Regions from separate parts of the Exiguobacterium sp. s59 genome, predicted to be linked through region 1. Evidence: predicted binding sites of a transcription regulator. Region 1 holds the regulator's gene; each other region holds the start of a gene.

Region 1 (4,624 bases):
GTCGGCACGCTGTTTCTTCACGACGACCTGCTTCGTCTCTTCACGAGCGAGACGCGCGAGTTCTTCGAGTTCTTCTTTCTTCTCGACGTAATACGAGTAGTCCCCGAGATACTCGTCGATGCCGTTCGGCGTGATTTCTAACACACGTGTCGCGAGTCGGTCAATGAAGTATCGGTCGTGTGAGACAAAGAGGATCGTACCTGGGTAGTCGAGGAGCGCGTTCTCTAAAATCATCTTCGAGTCGAGGTCCAAGTGATTCGTCGGCTCATCTAAGATGAGCAGGTTCGGCTGCTCGAGCTTTAATTTGGCCAACGTGAGACGTGCCCGTTCGCCACCAGAGAGTTCGTGGACGCGCTTCATGACATCATCGCCGCTGAAGAGGAATTGTCCGAGAAGACTCCGGACTTCCTGTTCGCGCATGAGTGGCCAGTCATTCCAAATCTCGTCGATGACACGGTTCGCGTCGGACAAGTTTTGCTGTTCCTGATCGTAGTAGCCGATCTCGACGCCGGTCCCGTAGCGAATCTCGCCAGTGAGGGCGGCTTGCTGTTTCGTCAACACTTTAAGTAATGTCGACTTACCGACCCCGTTCGGACCGACGAGGGCGACCGATTCACCGCGTTGTAGCTGGAAGCGAAGATGTTGGGCGATTGCGTCCTCATATCCGATGGCGAGGTCACTCGCGCTCAATACATCGTTTCCGCTTTGGCGTTTGATGGAGAAGGAAAGGACGGCACTGCGCTCGTCACCATCTGGAGCATCGAGGCGGTCGACTTTCTCGAGACGCTTCCGCACGCTTTGCGCACGTTTCGTCGTTGTCGCCCGAGCGATGTTTCGCTGAATGAAGTCCTGCATCTTGGCAATCTCTTCTTGCTGCGACTCAAACTGCTTCTTTTCTTGTTCGTAGAGGGCGGCCTTCTGCTCGAGATACTTCGTATAGTTCCCGACGAAACGGCGGCTGCGGTGACGCGACAGCTCATAGACGACCGAGACGACACGGTCGAGGAAGTACCGGTCGTGGGAGACGATGAGGACGGCGCCTTTATAGCCGCTCAAGTACTTCTCAAGCCAGGCGAGCGTCTCGATGTCCAAATGGTTCGTCGGCTCGTCCAAGATGAGTAGGTCGGGACTTTGAAGGAGCATCTTCGCCAAGGCGAGGCGTGTCCGTTGTCCACCGGAGAGTGTGTCGATGCGACGTTCGAAATCGTCCGGATAGAAACGCATTCCATGGAGGACCGAGCGGATCGTTGCTTCATATTGATATCCGCCACGTTCTTTGAACGTATGCTGCTCTTCATCATAAGAAGAGAGGAGACGTTCGTACGCCGCAGCGTCATTTAAAATCCGTTCCGAGCCCATATCTGCTTCCATGCGACGGAGCGTCTTTTCTTGCTCGATTAAGCCCGTGAAGACGGTGAGCATCTCGTTCCAAATGGTCTCATCGGATTCTAGCCCTGAGTCTTGGGCGAGATAGCCGATCGTGACGTCTTTCGGCTTCATGATGTCCCCAGAGTCATAGTTATATTCACCAGCGATGACCTTCAAAAGCGTCGACTTACCGGCCCCGTTACGACCGACGAGGGCGACGCGTTCGCCTTCTTGGATTTCGAGTTTTACGTTTTCTAAAATCGGCTCAACGCCGAAGGATTTGGATAAGTTATTGACTTGCAGTAGGATCAAGTGAAAAAACCCCTTTCTCTCTATTTAGTATACTGTATTTTTCAGCGATTTTAGGTATATTCGTTGAGTGGTCATGTGAATTCGTTTACAATCAAGGTGTATGAAATTCAGATTCGTTTGTAACGTGTCGTAAAAAGGAGGCTCTTTCCGTTGAGTCAAAACGAACCAAAGATTCCACAAGCGACAGCCAAACGGTTGCCACTATACTATCGATTTATTCAAAGCCTGCATGCGTCAGGGAAACAACGTGTCTCTTCAGCAGAACTGAGTGAGGCGGTCAAGGTCGATTCGGCTACGATTCGCCGTGATTTCTCGTACTTCGGTGCGCTCGGTAAAAAGGGATATGGCTATAACGTGCAGTATCTGTTAGACTTTTTCCGAAAGACACTGAATCAGGACGAGATTACGAATGTCGCCTTGGTCGGGGTCGGTCACCTTGGGACGGCATTCGTCAACTATAACTTCCTTAAAAACAATAACACACATATCGTCGTCGGGTTCGACGCAGACGAGACAAAAGTCGGCACGACGATGTCAGGCGTCCCAATTCATCACGTCGATGAGATGGAACAGATTATGGAGCAAAACAAGATTGACGTCGCGATTTTGACGGTACCTTCTGCCTATGCGCAGTCCGTCGCAGACGACTTGGTGCGTTTCGGCATCAAGGGCATCTTGAACTTCACACCGGCACGACTTACCGTACCGGACACGGTTCGCGTTCATCACATCGATTTGTCGATTGAGCTGCAGTCACTCATTTACTTTATGCAACACTATCCAACCGCTGAGGGGGTCCATCAATAATGGAATTACTAGCATCATCACTCGTCGTCGGAATTCCGGGTGGGGCGAGTCTATTCATCATCGCCATCATCGCGCTCATCATCTTCGGACCGAAGAAATTACCGGAGTTTGGTCGCGCGGCCGGACAGACGCTTCGTGAGTTCAAAAATGCAACGAACGGCATGATGAACGAGCACGACGAGAACGACAAGAAAGCTATCGAAAAGAAAGAGCAGTAAGCCATGAATCATCAACCTGATCAAGAGCGGGAACTTACCGATCACTTGACAGAGCTGCGAAGACGACTGATGCTATCTGCATTTGTCGTCTTTGCCTTCTTTTTGATGGCTTTGCCGAGTGTCAAATATGTGCTCGCGTACTTGCAAGAAGATCTCGTCGAACGCGGGCTCGAACTGAACGCCTTTGGGGTCGCGGACCCGCTCATGATTTACTTGAACTTGGCGCTCATCATCGGCCTGATTGCGGCGAGCCCATTCCTACTGTATCAAGTGTGGGCGTTTGTCGCACCCGGTCTGCATCCGAATGAACGGAAAGGCACCCTTGCCTATATCCCGATCATCTTCGGATTGTTCTTGATCGGTCTTGCGTTCGCCTACTACTGGTTGTTCCCGCTCGTCCTCGACATCTCGACGGACCTCGGGCAAGACCTCGGACTCGAACAAATCATCGGTGCGAACAATTACTTCACGTTCTTGTTGCAACTGACGATCCCGTTCGGTCTATTGTTCCAATTGCCGGTTGTGACGATGTTCTTGACCCGGATTGGTGTCGTGACACCGTACTTCTTATCGAAGATTCGTAAGTATGCGTACTTCGCGCTATTCGTAGTCGCGGCATTCATCACACCGCCGGATTTGACATCGCACCTCATGGTATCATTGCCACTCTTCTTCCTATATGAAATCAGTTTATCGATTTCACGCGTCGCCTACAAAGGAGTACTGCGTCGGGAGAAAGAAGCGATGGTGCAAGAACAGATGGATTTAATGAAACAGATGAATGAGAAATAAGCATCGTTCCGTAAATGGGACGATGCTTTTTTATGTGCACTACACTATAGTTCAATTGGAAGTTCATACTGTTCAAATTTTAGACACTTTTACGTGAAATAGTGAGCATAGTCATTGAATCCTATATTGTGAAATAGTACACTAAGGTCAAGAATTAAATGTGATATTTATCACAATGTGAAAAGAAACGTACGGTCTAACATAAAAGGAGAGACGACTCATATGAAAATCGCAGTCATCGGATGTACACACGCAGGAACAGCAGCTGTCAAAGGGTTACTCGCAAAGCACGACAATCTCGACATCACCGTTTACGAGCGGAACGACAACGTCAGCTTCCTCTCATGTGGGATTGCGCTCCACGTCGGTGGGGTCGTCCAACGTGCAGAAGAATTATTCTACTCATCTCCACGTGAACTTGAAGAACTCGGAGCGACAATGCGGATGAAACATGACGTCTTATCCATCGATGTCGAAGCGAAGACGGTCCACGCCAAAAATCTCGAGACGGGAGAAGACGTGCATGACACGTATGACCGCTTGATCGTCACGACAGGTTCATGGCCGATCGTCCCGACGCTCCCAGGAATCGAAATGAATGGAATCGAACTTTGTAAAAACTATGCGCACGCACAACGCATTATCGAGCGGGCGACAGACGCGACGAAGATTGCCGTCATCGGGGCGGGGTATATCGGGGTCGAACTCGTCGAGGCGTTTGAAGCATACGGTAAACATGTCACATTCATCGACAGTGCCGACCGTATCTTGAACAAATATCTCGACAAGTCGTTCACGGATCAATTGGAAGCGGATATGACAAGTCGCGGAATCGACCTCGAACTTGGTCAGACGGTCGAGGCATTCCGTGGAACGAGCGGAAACGTCACACATGTCGTGACGGACAAAGGTGAATTCGAGGCGGACCTCGTCATCTTGTGTGTCGGATTTCGTCCGAACACAGGACTCTTAGAAGGACAGGTCGACATGCTCGGAAACGGTGCCATCATCGTCGATGAATATATGCGCACGAGCAACCCGGACATCTTTGCGGCAGGCGACAGCTGTGCCGTCTACTACAACCCGGCGCGTACACACGCCTATATCCCACTTGCGACGAATGCGGT
Region 2 (4,624 bases), on a different contig from region 1:
CTCGTTCATGAACTTTCAAAACGAGTATCGTTCAAAGTGATTCATCATTTTGATTGGATGACGATTCCTGCTGCAAGAGAACTTGCGCAATCCCTTGCGCTTCCGTTATACTCAACTATGTTGTCCTTTGAAGCGACACGTAACCCGCACGGTCATGGTGGTTTGTTCGATGCGATCCATCGAATTGAAAACAGTGTGTTCTCTGCAGCGGAGTGCGTATATGTCGGCGAAGAGCTCTCGATGCATGACCTAGAACAATGGTATAAGGTAAGCGAGAATGTCAACACATGCCTACCCCTTGAAACTTCTCCATATGGACAGGAATCAATGAAAAAGAACGTGAAATAATCTTGCTTTTTCACAAGAAACTTGGTAGGATAATTGAGTATGCTTAGACTGTAAAGCAAAAGCACTTGATACAACATCATTAAGATGGGAGTGAAAGAAATGCGCGTTAAAATTACATTAGCTTGCACAGAAACAGGCGATCGCACGTACATCACGAAGAAAAACAAACGTAACAACCCTGAGCGCCTTGAGTTGCGCAAATACAACCCACGTCTCCGTCGTCACACGCTTTACCGCGAAGTGAAGTAATAAGGGACCGGCCGTCACATATGTGGCGGCTTTTTTTGTAAGGAGGAATGCGTTGTGGAAGAAAAAGCAGCGTTAAGACAGACTGTCCATCAATCTATTAAGCAAATTAATAATCGACCACATGTCGATCAATCCATCCATCAACGGTTGTTCTCGACAGATATATGGAAGGAAAGCCAGACAATTGCGTTGACCTCTTCACTTCCGCTCGAAATTGATACGTCCCCAATCATTCATGAGGCGTTTGAAGCAGGAAAAACGGTGTGCGTCCCGAAAGTAACGGGACAAGGGTTGACGTTTCATATCATTCATTCTGTGAATGATCTCGAGACGGGTGTCATGAATATTTTGGAGCCGACCACTCCACAGACGACTCAAGCAATCGACTTATGTCTTGTACCGGGAAGGGTATTTGACCGATCGGGATACCGTATTGGTTGGGGTGGAGGATACTATGACCGCTTTTTACGTACATATGAAGGGATAACGGTTTCGTTAGCGTATTCCGTTCAACTTGTCGATCAAGTGCCGACAGAACCACACGATCTTCCTGTGCAGTGGATTGTGACAGAAAAGGAGATGATTCAATGTTCGCCATATTTGTTGTAACTTGTATCGTCGCCTTTCTCGGATATCGGTTGCGCTCCTTAACGCTCTCAGGAGCAATCTTGACGGTGATAACAGGGGTATTGATTGGGTTGTCGTTTGGGTGGTTCGGACTTTATTTACTTGGCGTCTTCTTCTCGACGTCTTCTCTCGCATCAAAATATCGATCTCGCGATAAAGTAAGTGTGGATGAAATCGTCGAGAAAACGGGGGCTCGAGACGCCATCCAAGTGTTAGCTAATGGAGGGGTAGGGATACTTTGTGCCCTCGGTTATTTGCTGACGGACGATGTCGTCTATCTATACATGTACATCGTGTCCATTGCAGCAGCGACGAGTGACACGTGGGGATCTGAATTCGGTGTCCTCGCAAAACGTAAACCTCGGTTCATGTTCTCGTTCAGGGAAGTTGAGCCGGGAACGAGTGGCGCAGTCTCAACATTTGGAACGGTCATGTCGGTATTAGGCGCATTTATGATTGTCTGCTCGTCTCTTTTGTTTGTCGAATTAGACTTGGCATTACTATTGGCACTTTGGGGAATCGGACTAAGTGGAAGCGTTATCGACACATTGCTCGGTGCAACGGTACAACGAAAGTTTCGCTGTACGGTGTGTGGGAAGTTGACCGAGAAGAACATTCATCATCAAGTTCCGACAACATATGTGTCGGGATGGCGGGTTCTTGGAAACGATGCAGTCAATTTTTTGTCCGTGTTTGGAGCAGCGATGATTTGTTTTTTCGTGTTCGGATGAGGGTAGTACAGGAAATGAAGATGTTTCAAATGAATGTGAAAGTTGTCACAATATTGCCAAAGTGAAAACGGTTTCCGCTGTAGTTAGGGTTTGTGAATGATGTTACAATCTTGTTGTAACAGAGATAACAAATACATGAAACAGATTGTTCGAAGGGTGGAGAAACAATATGGAAACATTAAATCATGCTAAAGTAACGCGCGTTGCACTCGTAGGGGCAGGGGCAGTTGGAGCGAGCTTCGCATACCAGTTAACGACAGCAAGTCTTTGTGAAGAGCTTGTCATCATTGACATCAACAAGGCAAAAGCAGAAGGGGAAGCGATGGACTTGAACCACGGTGTCTCGTTCGCATCTTCACCAATGCGTGTTTGGGCAGGAGACTACGCAGACTGTGGTGTAGCAGATATCGTCGTCATTACTGCAGGTGCACCACAACGTCCAGGGGAGACTCGTCTTGACCTCGTTGAAAAAAATGCGAAGATCATGAAATCGATGATTTCAGACATTATGGATTCTGGCTTTGATGGTATCATCATTATTGCCTCAAACCCAGTCGACATTATGACACATTTGGCATGGAAATATTCTGGACTTCCAAAACATCGCGTCTTCGGATCCGGTACAGTGCTTGATACGTCTCGTTTACGTTACATGCTCGGCGATTATTTCAACGTCGACCCACGTAACTGTCATGCCTACATCATGGGTGAACATGGTGATACCGAGTTCGCTGCATGGAGCAATGCCCGAATTTACGGGAAGTCTGTTGAACAGTTGCTTGAAGAGCATGATGAATATAACTGGCAAGACCTTGAGGACATTTATGTGAACGTACGTGATGCGGCTTATCACATCATCGAACGTAAAGGTGCGACATACTATGCTATCGGACTCGGATTACTTCGCCTTGTCAAAGCGGTTCTTCGTAATGAAAACACGTTGTTGACAGTCGGTGCTCACCTCGATGGGGAATACGGATTACACGATATTCATATCGGGGTACCGGCCATCATCAACCGTCAAGGTGTGCGTGAAGTCGTTGAGATTGAATTGTCAGAAGAAGAGCATCAAAAAATGCAACATTCTGCGAATGTCCTCATGAAAACGATGGAGCCTGTCTTGTAATCTAAATACTGATTTACCCGTAGCCGTAGAGGTTGCGGGTTTTTTGTACGTTTGAAACAAGTCACGACTTTGTGGTGAGATGTCACGTGATTTACAATAGAATAAGAGAGGAGGGGTATTGGTGGCGACATGCTTTTGGGAAGATATTTATCAGGCGGTCGAGGAAGGTGGCCGAATCGAAGGGATCTTAGAGCCGTCTCGTGCGGTCATCTTGTTTGATACAAAAGCAGGTGACCGCTATGACCTATACGTTCAAACTGAAAAAGCGTGGGCGAATCATGTCAGTACCGATGTGAACGCCATCCTGGGCGCATTTCGTCTATCTCGAATCGGGCGAAAGCGATTGACGCTTCATATATATGGTGAACGTCTTGTCGATGAAGAGCGGATTGAGAGCATGACTTTCCCGATTCCAGCGAGAGTGACGTTATCTCGCTCGATATGTAGCCCTACGATGGAAGACGATCGTTTTCGAATGCTCGCGGTCGCAATGGATAAAAAGAAGAAAGCGGAGTTAAAGAAACGATTCTCGTTCGGAAAACCACAAGTAGTGTACGGGTTGATGTTCATTACGTTTTTAGTCATGTGGCTGGCTGAATCCGTCGGTTCGACGCTCGATCCGAACACTTTGATTGCATTCGGTGCGAAAGTGAACCCACTCATCGACGAGGGGGAGTGGTGGCGGTTGATTACGCCGATGTTTTTGCATATCGGATGGTTTCACTTTGCCATCAATATGTTTGCGCTCTGGTCACTTGGTCCGCTCGTTGAACGGATGTATGGGTCGATCCGGTTTTTTATCATATACGTGGTTGGTGGCATTCTAGCGACGACGGCATCGTATGCGTTCAGTGAATCGATTTCAGCCGGGGCATCAGGAGCATTATTTGGTCTGGTCGGCGCGCTACTCTATTTTGGACTTCGTGATCGCTCCCTCTTTATGAAGACGCTCGGACCTCCGCTGTTTATTATGTTAGGATTAAATGTGGGACTTGCGTTTGTACTAGGCGCGAGTTTGGACCACTTCGCGCATGCGGGTGGGTTACTTGGTGGATTCGTCGTCTCTGGGGTCGTCGGATTGCCCGATGAAAAAAATCGCAAGCAACGTATCTTATTTTCTGTGCTCGCGACCGTGTTATTTGGTCTACTATATGGGTACGGTTCTTGGTAAGGAGAGAATATGATGATTGATACACTGAAAACATTAGTTGAAATTCCAAGTCCGTCTGGTATGACGGAGGAGGCGATTCGTTTTGCAGAAAAAGAGCTTCAGTCAATCGGTGTCAAAACGTCTCGGCTACATAAAGGGGCATTACTGGCCACATTCCCGGGTCGTTCGAAGGAGGCGCGTCTATTGACGGCGCATGTCGATACACTTGGAGCGATGGTCAAGGACATTTTGCCAAGTGGACGCCTACGACTCACTCAAGTTGGAGGGTACGCTTGGACGGCAATTGAAGGTGAGAACTGTCTCGTTCATCGTGAGGAAGGCGAGGCAATCGAAGGGACCATCCTCATCCATCAATCGAGTGTGCATGTCTAT
Region 3 (4,624 bases), on a different contig from region 1:
TATTTCGGAAGTGAACTCATCGTCTCCCCAATCGTTACGCCGATGGACCGACAGCTTCACGTCGCCAGTGCGAACGTGTGGTTGCCAAAAGGAGAATGGTTCGACTTCTTCACGGGACATCGTTATGAAGGGGACAAGTCGATTCGGGTGTTCCGTGGACTTGAGGAACAACCGGTCTTCGCCAAAGCCGGTGCGATCATCCCGATGATGCCGCATGAACCGCATGCGAACAATACGGGGAATCCGAGTGATCTCGAAGTACTCGTCTTCCCAGGTGCCTCGAACACGTTCACGATGTACGAAGATGACGGGGAGAGTCGGGATTATGAGAAAGGCGCGTCTCTCGAAACAACGTTCACGCTCGATTGGGAAGCGCGTACGCTCCACATCGAGACGTCGGGTGATTTGACACTCGTGCCGGCGGATCGGACGTTGACGATTCTTGTCCGTGGGGTCGTCGGGGAAGGGGACTATGATGCGGAGACGCAAACGTTACACATCCCACTCGGTGAATGGAAACAGGAACAGACCGTGACACTTCCTGTCGAAGTGACGCAGAACGCACATCGACTCGACCGACTCTATCGGTTCTTAGACCGTGCTGAAATCGCCTATGATTTAAAAGATCGCCTGTATCAGATGGCGACGACAAAGACACGTCTCGAGGCATGGTTGTTTGACCTTCATGCGTTAGAACTCGAGCGTGATTTGCAGGATGCACTGTTGGAACTCATGCTGGACTGAAAAAGGGGGGGCGACCCCCTTTTGTCATGTCAGAAAACTGTCGGAATTAGAAAGCGCTTTCAATAAAAATCCCATTATACTGAGGATAGAAGAGTAGAAAAGAGGGGATGCACATGCGACACATGTGGACGATTGACGATTTACGGCAGTTGACGCTATTCGCGACATGTCCGAGTCGAACGCTTGAACAGCTGATTCCGCACGTCTATTGCCGAACGTATCGGAAAGGGCAACTGTTGTTCATGGAAGGGGATCCGCGAGAACGTGTCTATTTCTTGATGAGCGGTTACGTCAAACTCGAACGGATGAACGAGAATGCGACCCATCATTATGCCGACTATGTGAAACCGAAACAATTTTTTCCTTACAACGGTTTATTCACGGAGGAAGACTATCGTCATACGGCCGAGGCCGTGACGGACATTGAGGTCATCTATATCCCGACGGATCGATTTGAGCGGTTCGTGTCCACGCAGTCGAGCATGTTGCTCTATATCATCAGCCAGATGAACCGGATTCTCGATCTGCATGAGCGTCGTGTCCAAGAAATCATCACGCCAAGCGCGAAAGAGCGTGTCATCAATACGCTCCATTTCTTAATTGAAGATTTAGGAGAGCCTGACGAGCAAGGCGTTCGTGTCCGCTGCCCATTCACTGCGATCGAACTCTCTCGTTTGTCCGGAACGTCCCGGGAGACGGTTTCGACGATTTTAGCCAAACTCCGAAAAGAAGATGTGCTTCGCATGGATGCCCATCAACTCGTCATCGGGCATCCTGAATATTTTGAACAAGACAGCGATTGACGCCACTCAGATGATGGCGTCTTTTACATACTCAAACGAGCGGAGCGTTCGCTTCAAAACGTAGCATATTGTATAATTAGTGATGAATCTCACAAAGCAATGGAATTGTAAATAGAGAAAGGATGAATGCAGTGAAACGACTGCAAGCCCTTGCTTTCGCTGAAAGAAGTCATATCATCGGACTCGTGTTGTCTGCGATCATGATTGGACTATCGATTTTAGCGCAAGCGTATTTAATCGTCGACATCGTCGACCGAATTTTCTTGAAAGATGAATCATTCGAAGCCATCCTTCCGGCATTGGTGTGGCTCGTTGTCGCTTTGTTGGCGCGAGCACTCTTCGGCTACGTATCGGGACGAATCGGTGCGAGTTTGTCCGAAAAAGCAAAACAGGCATTACGCCTACAATTGTTGGATCGGTATGCCACGAGCCCGGTCGAATCGTCCTTGACGGGTCAGTCCGGGAAAAAGGTCAGCGTGTTCATGGATGCAGTTGATGAGGTGGACGCTTACTTTAGCCAATACTGGCCACAAGTCATCCAAACATCGATTATCCCGCTTCTTATTTTGGTCGTCGTCTTCAGCCAACACTGGATCTCAGGAGTCATCATGATGGTGACGGCACCGTTCATCCCGCTGTTCTTCATCATCATCGGGATTGCGACCCAGAAAAAATCGGAAGAACAAATGGAGAAGATGAACCAATTCTCCGGTAAGTTTTTAGATGTGTTACAAGGATTGACGACGCTCAAGCTTTACAATCGCACCGAGCAAGAAGCGAAGGCGATTGAGAAGAGTAGCCTCGACTTTCGGGATGCGACGATGGTCGTCTTAAAGACGGCGTTCTTATCGGGACTCATGCTCGAATTTATCTCGATGCTCAGTACCGGTGTCGTGGCGTTAGAGGTCGCCTTACAGATGGTCGTTTGGGAGAACCTGACGTTCTTCTCTGGCTTCTTGATTCTCGTGTTGGCGCCGGAGTATTATTTGGCGATTAAAGATTTAGGAAGTGCCTTCCATACGGGACGTGGAAGTATGGGTGCGGCAGAAAGAATCTTTGACGTACTAGACGCCCCGGATGATCGCATCGAATGGGGATCGAAGTCACTTCGTTCACGGACACCGGACCTTGAGCTGGAAGATGTGTCTTTCGAATATGTAGGCGGACGCTTTGCGCTTCAGCCGTTGAGCGGTCGGATTCCTTCTGGCACCCATCTGGCCTTAGTCGGCGCAAGCGGGTCCGGGAAGACGACAGTGCTCAACGTCATTTCCGGACTCTTGCAAGTGAAGTCGGGACGCGTCCTCGTAGACGGTGAGCCACTTCATTCGTTTGACGAGTCCGTCTGGTATGGAAACATTGCCTATATCTCACAAAACCCTTATCTATTTGCCGGGACGCTTGCCGATAATATCGCATTAGGCGAAAAAGCCGACGAGCTCGCGTTACAAGAAGCAGCAGATGCGGCAGGACTTTCTGAGGTGATCGACCAGTTACCGAATGGAATCTGGACGGAGCTTGGAGAAGGCGGGTTCGGTCTGTCAGGCGGTGAGCGACAACGTCTCGCACTCGCCCGAGCGTTCTTTAAACGACCAGGCATCCTACTGTTCGATGAACCGACGACCGGTCTCGATTTGAAGACCGAGCAGATTGTGAGGCGTTCAATCGCTGAGCTGTCAAAAGAGGCAACGTTGATCACGGTGGCACACCGTCTGCATACAATCAAAGAGGCAGATATGATTTGGTTTATGGAGGATGGGAAGCGCATCGCAGAAGGGACGCATGACGCGTTGCTCGCTGTTCCAGAGTATGCGGAACTATTTGCGCTTCAGAAAGGAGTGAGCCGATGAACTCGCTTTGGACAATCACAAAATGGATGATGCGTGAGAAGAAAGATATCCTTCTCTCCATCTTCTTTGGATATGCAGCTGGGATCGCGGCGGTCGCCTTGTTTGCGGCAAGTGGATACCTCGTATCACGTGCGGGTCTCGTCCCGCCGCTGTATGCGCTCATGGTACCTGTCGTCCTCATCAAACTGTTCGGGGTCATTCGGGCAGGCAGTCGTTATCGGGAGCGTCTCGCGTCACACCGAGCAACGTTTACGATTTTGAGCGAGCTACGTGTCCGTTTTTATCGACAACTTGAACCGCTCGTCCCGTCGATTTTTGCGAAATATCGGAGCGGGGATTTACTTGCACGTGTCGTCGGAGACGTCGAGAGTCTGCAAAACTATTTCCTTCGTGTGTTTTATCCGCCGATCATACTCGTGCTTGTTTTCTTAAGCACCATCTTTTTTGTCACGTTCTTCTCGTTTGCAGTCAGTGTATGGATCCTACTCGGTGTACTCGTCACTGGATTCTTGATTCCACTTGGCTTTGCTCGGATTCGTGCTCATCATGACGAGACGATTCGCGCATTGCGCGGGGATGTATCGATTCAGTTGACAGAGATGATGTACGGATACCGAGATTTGAAGCTTCATCATCAACTTGACCGGACGAAGCAAGCCGTCTATACGCGAAGCGAGCGATACATGGAAGCAGAACGGAAAGACACGACCAACCAGTTTTTCAACTCCGCGCTCGTCGTCGCTGCCTCTTTACTCGTCTCATGGGGTGTCTTGGCGATTGGGGCATATCAAGTGGTAGAGGGAGACTTGAACGGGTTGTTCTTGGCGATGCTCATCATGATGTCGCTCACAGCATTTGAGAATACGACACCGATGGCCGTGTTCCCGGGTCATTTTGCGGACAGTAAGCAAGCCGCTGATCGATTGTTTGAAGTGACGGAACCAAGTGAAGGAATTGAGGCGCTTGAAGCGAAACGGAATGACGTGACCTTCGCGACGTCCCCATCGATCTCATTTGAGCATGTTCGCTATCGCTATCCGGACACGTATCGGGACGTGATCGACGATGTCACGTTACACATCCCGAGCGGTTCGAAGACGGTCATCGTCGGGCCGAGCGGATCTGGGAAGTCCACATTACTTCAACTTTTATTGGCGTTCGTTCGAACAGAAGATGGAACGATACGATTAGATGATCAAAACTTGAATGATTTGAAACAGACTGCAATCT
Region 4 (4,624 bases), on a different contig from region 1:
CATAGTCGTAAGTCGGGTCACCGATGGCGGTCAATCCATGAATCAAGACATCCTGATACGCCGAGACGACTAGACTTCTTGGAGAGGATTTTGCGTATAGCGAACTTCTAACCGGTTCGATGGACACCAAGTTCGTACCAGACAGAAAGCGTGCCGTCGCCGAATCGGGGTCGTCCGCTAAATGATGACTGATGTGGCGGAAATTGAATGAGCGATTGTCATGAACGGAGAGATGTCCGAAGATATGGACATCATGAGCGGCTGACGAGGTGCCATGTGCCTTCACTTCGATTCCGCCAAAACAGCCTTCACTTTTATTGTTTACGAGTGTGACATGTCGAGATCCGTCGTCGATTTCAATGCCGTTCGAGTTTGAGAATCCGAGGGCATGCGTTCGACCATGAGGATGATGACAATAGCAGTTGGTAATATAGATAGCATCACTATGATGTGTCGTGATTCCGTCATCGCCATAGTTCGTCGCCTCGAGGTGGTCGAGGTGGATGTAGCGACTGCCGTTTGCGGCGCGGAGTCCATCTCCGAGATAATGATAGTGTGGAGACGTGATATCGAACGCATGTAGTCCGGCATTCTTGGCCGTCACGTGATGCACCCAGCCATACGTCACGTGCGCAAACGTCAAAGCGCTCGATGTCGTGTCACCGCTCGTCGTACGTTTCACATCGCCTAATCGTGCAACGTTCCAATCGAGCGTCAAGTGACATACCTCGATATGATGATTTCCCGCAAATGGGGTGGCGTTTCGCAACAGTCTTCGATGCTTTGGGGCACGATTGGATAGTTTTAGAATCGTGACATCTTGACCGGCACCTTCTAGCACACAGTTGGAAGGGAGGCGAATACCTCGAACGATATACACGCCTGCTGGGACAAAGACACGACGGTTGGAACGGAGGGCGAGACGAAAGGCGAGGGTACAATCCGTTTTACCATCTCCGACGGCCCCATAGTCCGTCACGTCGACGCGTTGTTTCGTGACCTGTATCAGATTCAAATATTCCGCATCGAGTCGCCGCATCCAAACAGGACGAACGATTCCATCGATTTGTTCGAGCGGAAGTGATGTTTGGACAGGAGCAATGCGTTCCGTCAATGGAATTCGGCAAGGTATGGACAGTTGTTGCGCTGAGTAAGACTTTTCGCGTGTCGCTCGGTGCCACTCGAGTGATTGATGAATCAGGTCTTCAGACCAATCCGAATAAGAAGCGATCATCGAGGCGATTGATTGTTGCTCTCTTGCGTTTTTCATAATAGATCCTCCTAGCATCATCTTCTCTAGCATGTACCCGTTTCACCTTGTTTTTTAGCAATCAGAAGTATTTACTAGACAGAAGCATCTAGTCGTGTTATATTCAATATGTGCTTAATTAAGAATAGCTGGAATCATAATTCACAAGTGCTTGGGATTATTTTTCATTAGATAATCCAGAGGCTTGTATTTTTTTTGGTCAAGTTTTTTCTAGTAAGGCACTACTATAACGCATAGCGTTTATTTCAGGAGGGTTCATTCATGAACACAGGTAAAGTAAAATGGTTTAACTCAGAAAAAGGTTACGGCTTCATCGAAATGGAAGGCGGAGACGACGTATTCGTACACTTCTCAGCAATCCAAGGCGACGGCTTCAAGACACTTGAAGAAGGCCAAGAAGTAACTTTCGAAATCACAGACGGAGCTCGTGGACCACAAGCTTCTAACGTTGAAAAAATCTAATCTTCCTTTCTAAGGAATATGATACCTGCTCGCATCGGCGAGCAGGTTTTTTTGTGTTTAATCGTGTAGTTTGAGGGAACAGTATACGAGCGACAAATCATGAAGGAGGAATTTGGAATGAGTGCAAAAGAAACAGCTTTGAAGATCCTAGATTCAAGTGATGTAGGGACGATGGCGACCGTATATAAGGTGAAGCCCCATAGTCGATACATGACATTTTTCCATGATGATTTCACGCTCTATACAGCAACCTCGAATGATACAGATAAGGTAGAGGAATTAGAAAAGAATCCATATACGCATATTTTGATTGGTTATGATGGAGATGGAGTGGGAGACACCTACTTAGAAATCTTAGGTAAAGCGACTGTGTCAGACGATGAATCGATGAAAGAAAAAGTGTGGAACGACAAACTCGAGGGCTGGTTTGATGGTCCGGACGATCCGAAATTGGTCATTCTCAAAATCGAACCAGAATCGATGCGTGTGATGAACAAAAAAGGGCAGCCACCTCAAGAAGTAACATTGTAAACTTCTCAAAGACGCCTCGAGTAGGCGTCTTTTTGCTGGATGTGAATAGAGTGTGACGTACATATGGACGAATCATGAACAAAGCAAAATACATATGTGAAATAGTGAACATAGGTGTTATATTGTGAATGTAATCACATTATTCATTTATTCAACTTCTTGAAAGGGAGGAATCATCATGTTCACGAAATTTTGGCAAAATCATAACATCGCTACGGCAATCTTGACGGTGTTACGTGTATGGCTCGGTTATCATTGGTTAACAGCAGGTTGGGGTAAAATCACAGGTGGCTTTGGAACGGAAGGTTTCTTAAACAACGCGGTGACGCTCGCGACTGGAGAGCATCCAGCCGTCGCGGGATGGTGGGCTGCATTCTTAGAAAACTTTGCGATTCCGAACGCCGGATTATTCGATGTCCTTATTCCTTATGGTGAATTTTTGGTCGGGTTAGGGTTATTGCTCGGTGCACTCACACGTAGCGCGGCGTTCTTCGGTCTTGTCATGAACATGGCGTTCTTGCTCTCAGGGACGGTCAGTACGAACCCGACGATGTTGATCGTATCTGTATTGATTTTGGTTGCTGGACATAACGCAGGAAAAATCGGAGTCGATGGCTTGTTCCTTCGCAACTTCGTCGAAACAAAAGTATTGCATCGTTCACCAAATCGTCAAATAGCCTCGTAACTTTTATGCACTCTCCTGTGACAAACCTCTCATGTTTCGGCTACGATAGATATAGCCTACAGAGATAAAGGAGAACGCATATGACTACGACTCATTTTAAATGGCTTGGCTACACAGAAGGTGTGTCCTTCTTGTTGTTACTGTTCATCGCGATGCCACTGAAATATATGGCGGGTATTCCACTCGCGGTCAGCATCGTCGGCGCTGCACATGGTTTCTTGTTTGTTGCTTACGTGCTCGCAGCCGTTTACATGGCATGGCGCTTCCGTTGGGGCTTCAAAGTTCTGACGCTTGCCGTCATGGCATCGGTCATCCCATTCGGACCATTTTTATTAGAAAAACGGGTACTCCCGTCAACAGAGAAGACATCGAACTGATTCGTTCGATGTCTTTTTTCGTTACGAGATGCGTTCGATCGACTGGACTTCTGCTCGTTCTGCTTGGATATCGTGACGGATGCGATAGGTGAGTGTGAATGTACATAAGAGTAGACCAATCATACAGGCGGTGTATAGATGAGCGACCGGAACAAGGTCACTCAATACCCCGAATAGGATGAATCCGATTGGCGTGATGCCCATCGCAAGTGACTCGAGTACCCCGATCACGCGACCTAAATAGTTAGGGTCCGTATTCGTTTGTAAGAGCAATTGAACTGGAATGTTGACACGTACGATAAAGAAACCACTCAGTAAAGCGAACATCGCAAAAAAGAAAATCGAAGTGAAGACGTTGAAGTTAAAATATAATGGAATGGCAGGGCCGACGAATAGAACGCTAAGTATGGTCAGTGCAGAGCGCATAGTCGACAGGCGATGTTTGATATTGAATAACGGCAAGGCGTGAAGTAAAGAAGCGACTAAAAAACCAATGGCAACCATGCTTTCAAGTAGCCCGAACTGAAACGGCGACACACCGACCTCTTGTAAAGCTGCAATCGGGAACAACACTTCTGACGCGACGAAAAAGAAGTTCAAAAATGCAGCTAAGACGGCGACTGTCCATAAGACCGGTTGCTGTTTTAAATAAGAGAGACCAGACCGTACATCTTCCCAGGTGGATTGTTCGGTTGGAGCAACCTCTTTCTGATGGAATTTGAGTCGAGAGGCAAGCAAGGCGGCAATCATAAAGAATAGGGCTGAGCTGAATAAAAAAGCTGGAATCGGTATGAGTTTAAACAGTGCTCCGGCAAGAAGCGGTGTACCGATACTTGAGATGGAAATGATGCTTTGGATAAGGGAGTTGGCGCGTTGAAGTTCTTCTTCTTTAAAAAGAAGTGGAATCGAACTCGAGATCGTGACCGATAAGAACGTGGAGACGATGGATAAGAAGAAGGTGATGACATAAAAGGCAGGTGCTTCAAACGTCCAAATCAAGCTTGCAATCCCTGCGAGTAAAAATAATCCTCCATTCAAAGACTCCATCCTAATGATGACTCGTTTTCGGTCAAGCTTATCCGCATAAGCGCCGGCAAATGGTGACAAAAGAACGCGCGGCAATGTTCCTGCAAGTAAGACGAATGCGAATTGCAGTCCAGATCCAGTCGTCGTCAACACCGTTAATCCTGCCACGAACGTAAATAAGTTGGATGCAAACAGAGACATAAATTTACCGAGTAATAAAATTGATAAATTGGAAGAAAAGAATTTCATCAAAAGCACTCCTTTGCAAAATAG

Evidence for each region. The regulator Rex, encoded in region 1, represses fermentation and respiration genes when NADH is low (regulators of the CRP and FNR family bind a similar motif). The targets are predictions, from matches to a motif close to TTGTGAAATATTTCACAA.
Region 2: a site for Rex is predicted at 1,989-2,006, ahead of KNO91_RS10290 (L-lactate dehydrogenase). Genes of this name have one in related genera too.
Region 3: a site for Rex is predicted at 1,625-1,642, ahead of cydD (thiol reductant ABC exporter subunit CydD). Genes of this name have one in related genera too.
Region 4: a site for Rex is predicted at 2,386-2,403, ahead of KNO91_RS11140 (DoxX family membrane protein). Genes of this name have one in related genera too.

What each region holds. Positions count from the first base shown of each region.
Region 1 covers NZ_JACSKG010000008.1:40,313-44,936, reverse strand. The annotation lists gene KNO91_RS14155 (ABC-F family ATP-binding cassette domain-containing protein) at 1-1,680, opposite strand, end outside; gene KNO91_RS14150 (redox-sensing transcriptional repressor Rex) at 1,831-2,487, shown strand; gene tatA (twin-arginine translocase TatA/TatE family subunit) at 2,487-2,705, shown strand; gene tatC (twin-arginine translocase subunit TatC) at 2,709-3,497, shown strand; gene KNO91_RS14135 (FAD-dependent oxidoreductase) at 3,720-4,624, shown strand, end outside.
Region 2 covers NZ_JACSKG010000004.1:400,056-404,679, reverse strand. The annotation lists gene KNO91_RS10310 (1,4-alpha-glucan branching protein domain-containing protein) at 1-348, shown strand, start outside; gene rpmG (50S ribosomal protein L33) at 433-597, shown strand; gene KNO91_RS10300 (5-formyltetrahydrofolate cyclo-ligase) at 652-1,206, shown strand; gene KNO91_RS10295 (DUF92 domain-containing protein) at 1,185-1,955, shown strand; gene KNO91_RS10290 (L-lactate dehydrogenase) at 2,125-3,081, shown strand; gene KNO91_RS10285 (rhomboid family intramembrane serine protease) at 3,203-4,252, shown strand; gene KNO91_RS10280 (M42 family metallopeptidase) at 4,265-4,624, shown strand, end outside.
Region 3 covers NZ_JACSKG010000002.1:111,692-116,315, forward strand. The annotation lists gene KNO91_RS03940 (glycoside hydrolase family 31 protein) at 1-744, shown strand, start outside; gene KNO91_RS03945 (Crp/Fnr family transcriptional regulator) at 858-1,547, shown strand; gene cydD (thiol reductant ABC exporter subunit CydD) at 1,670-3,394, shown strand; gene cydC (thiol reductant ABC exporter subunit CydC) at 3,391-4,624, shown strand, end outside.
Region 4 covers NZ_JACSKG010000005.1:129,108-133,731, reverse strand. The annotation lists gene KNO91_RS11155 (glycoside hydrolase family 55 protein) at 1-1,270, opposite strand, end outside; gene KNO91_RS11150 (cold-shock protein) at 1,532-1,732, shown strand; gene KNO91_RS11145 (pyridoxamine 5'-phosphate oxidase family protein) at 1,850-2,263, shown strand; gene KNO91_RS11140 (DoxX family membrane protein) at 2,442-2,948, shown strand; gene KNO91_RS11135 (DUF3817 domain-containing protein) at 3,029-3,325, shown strand; gene KNO91_RS11130 (MFS transporter) at 3,347-4,600, opposite strand.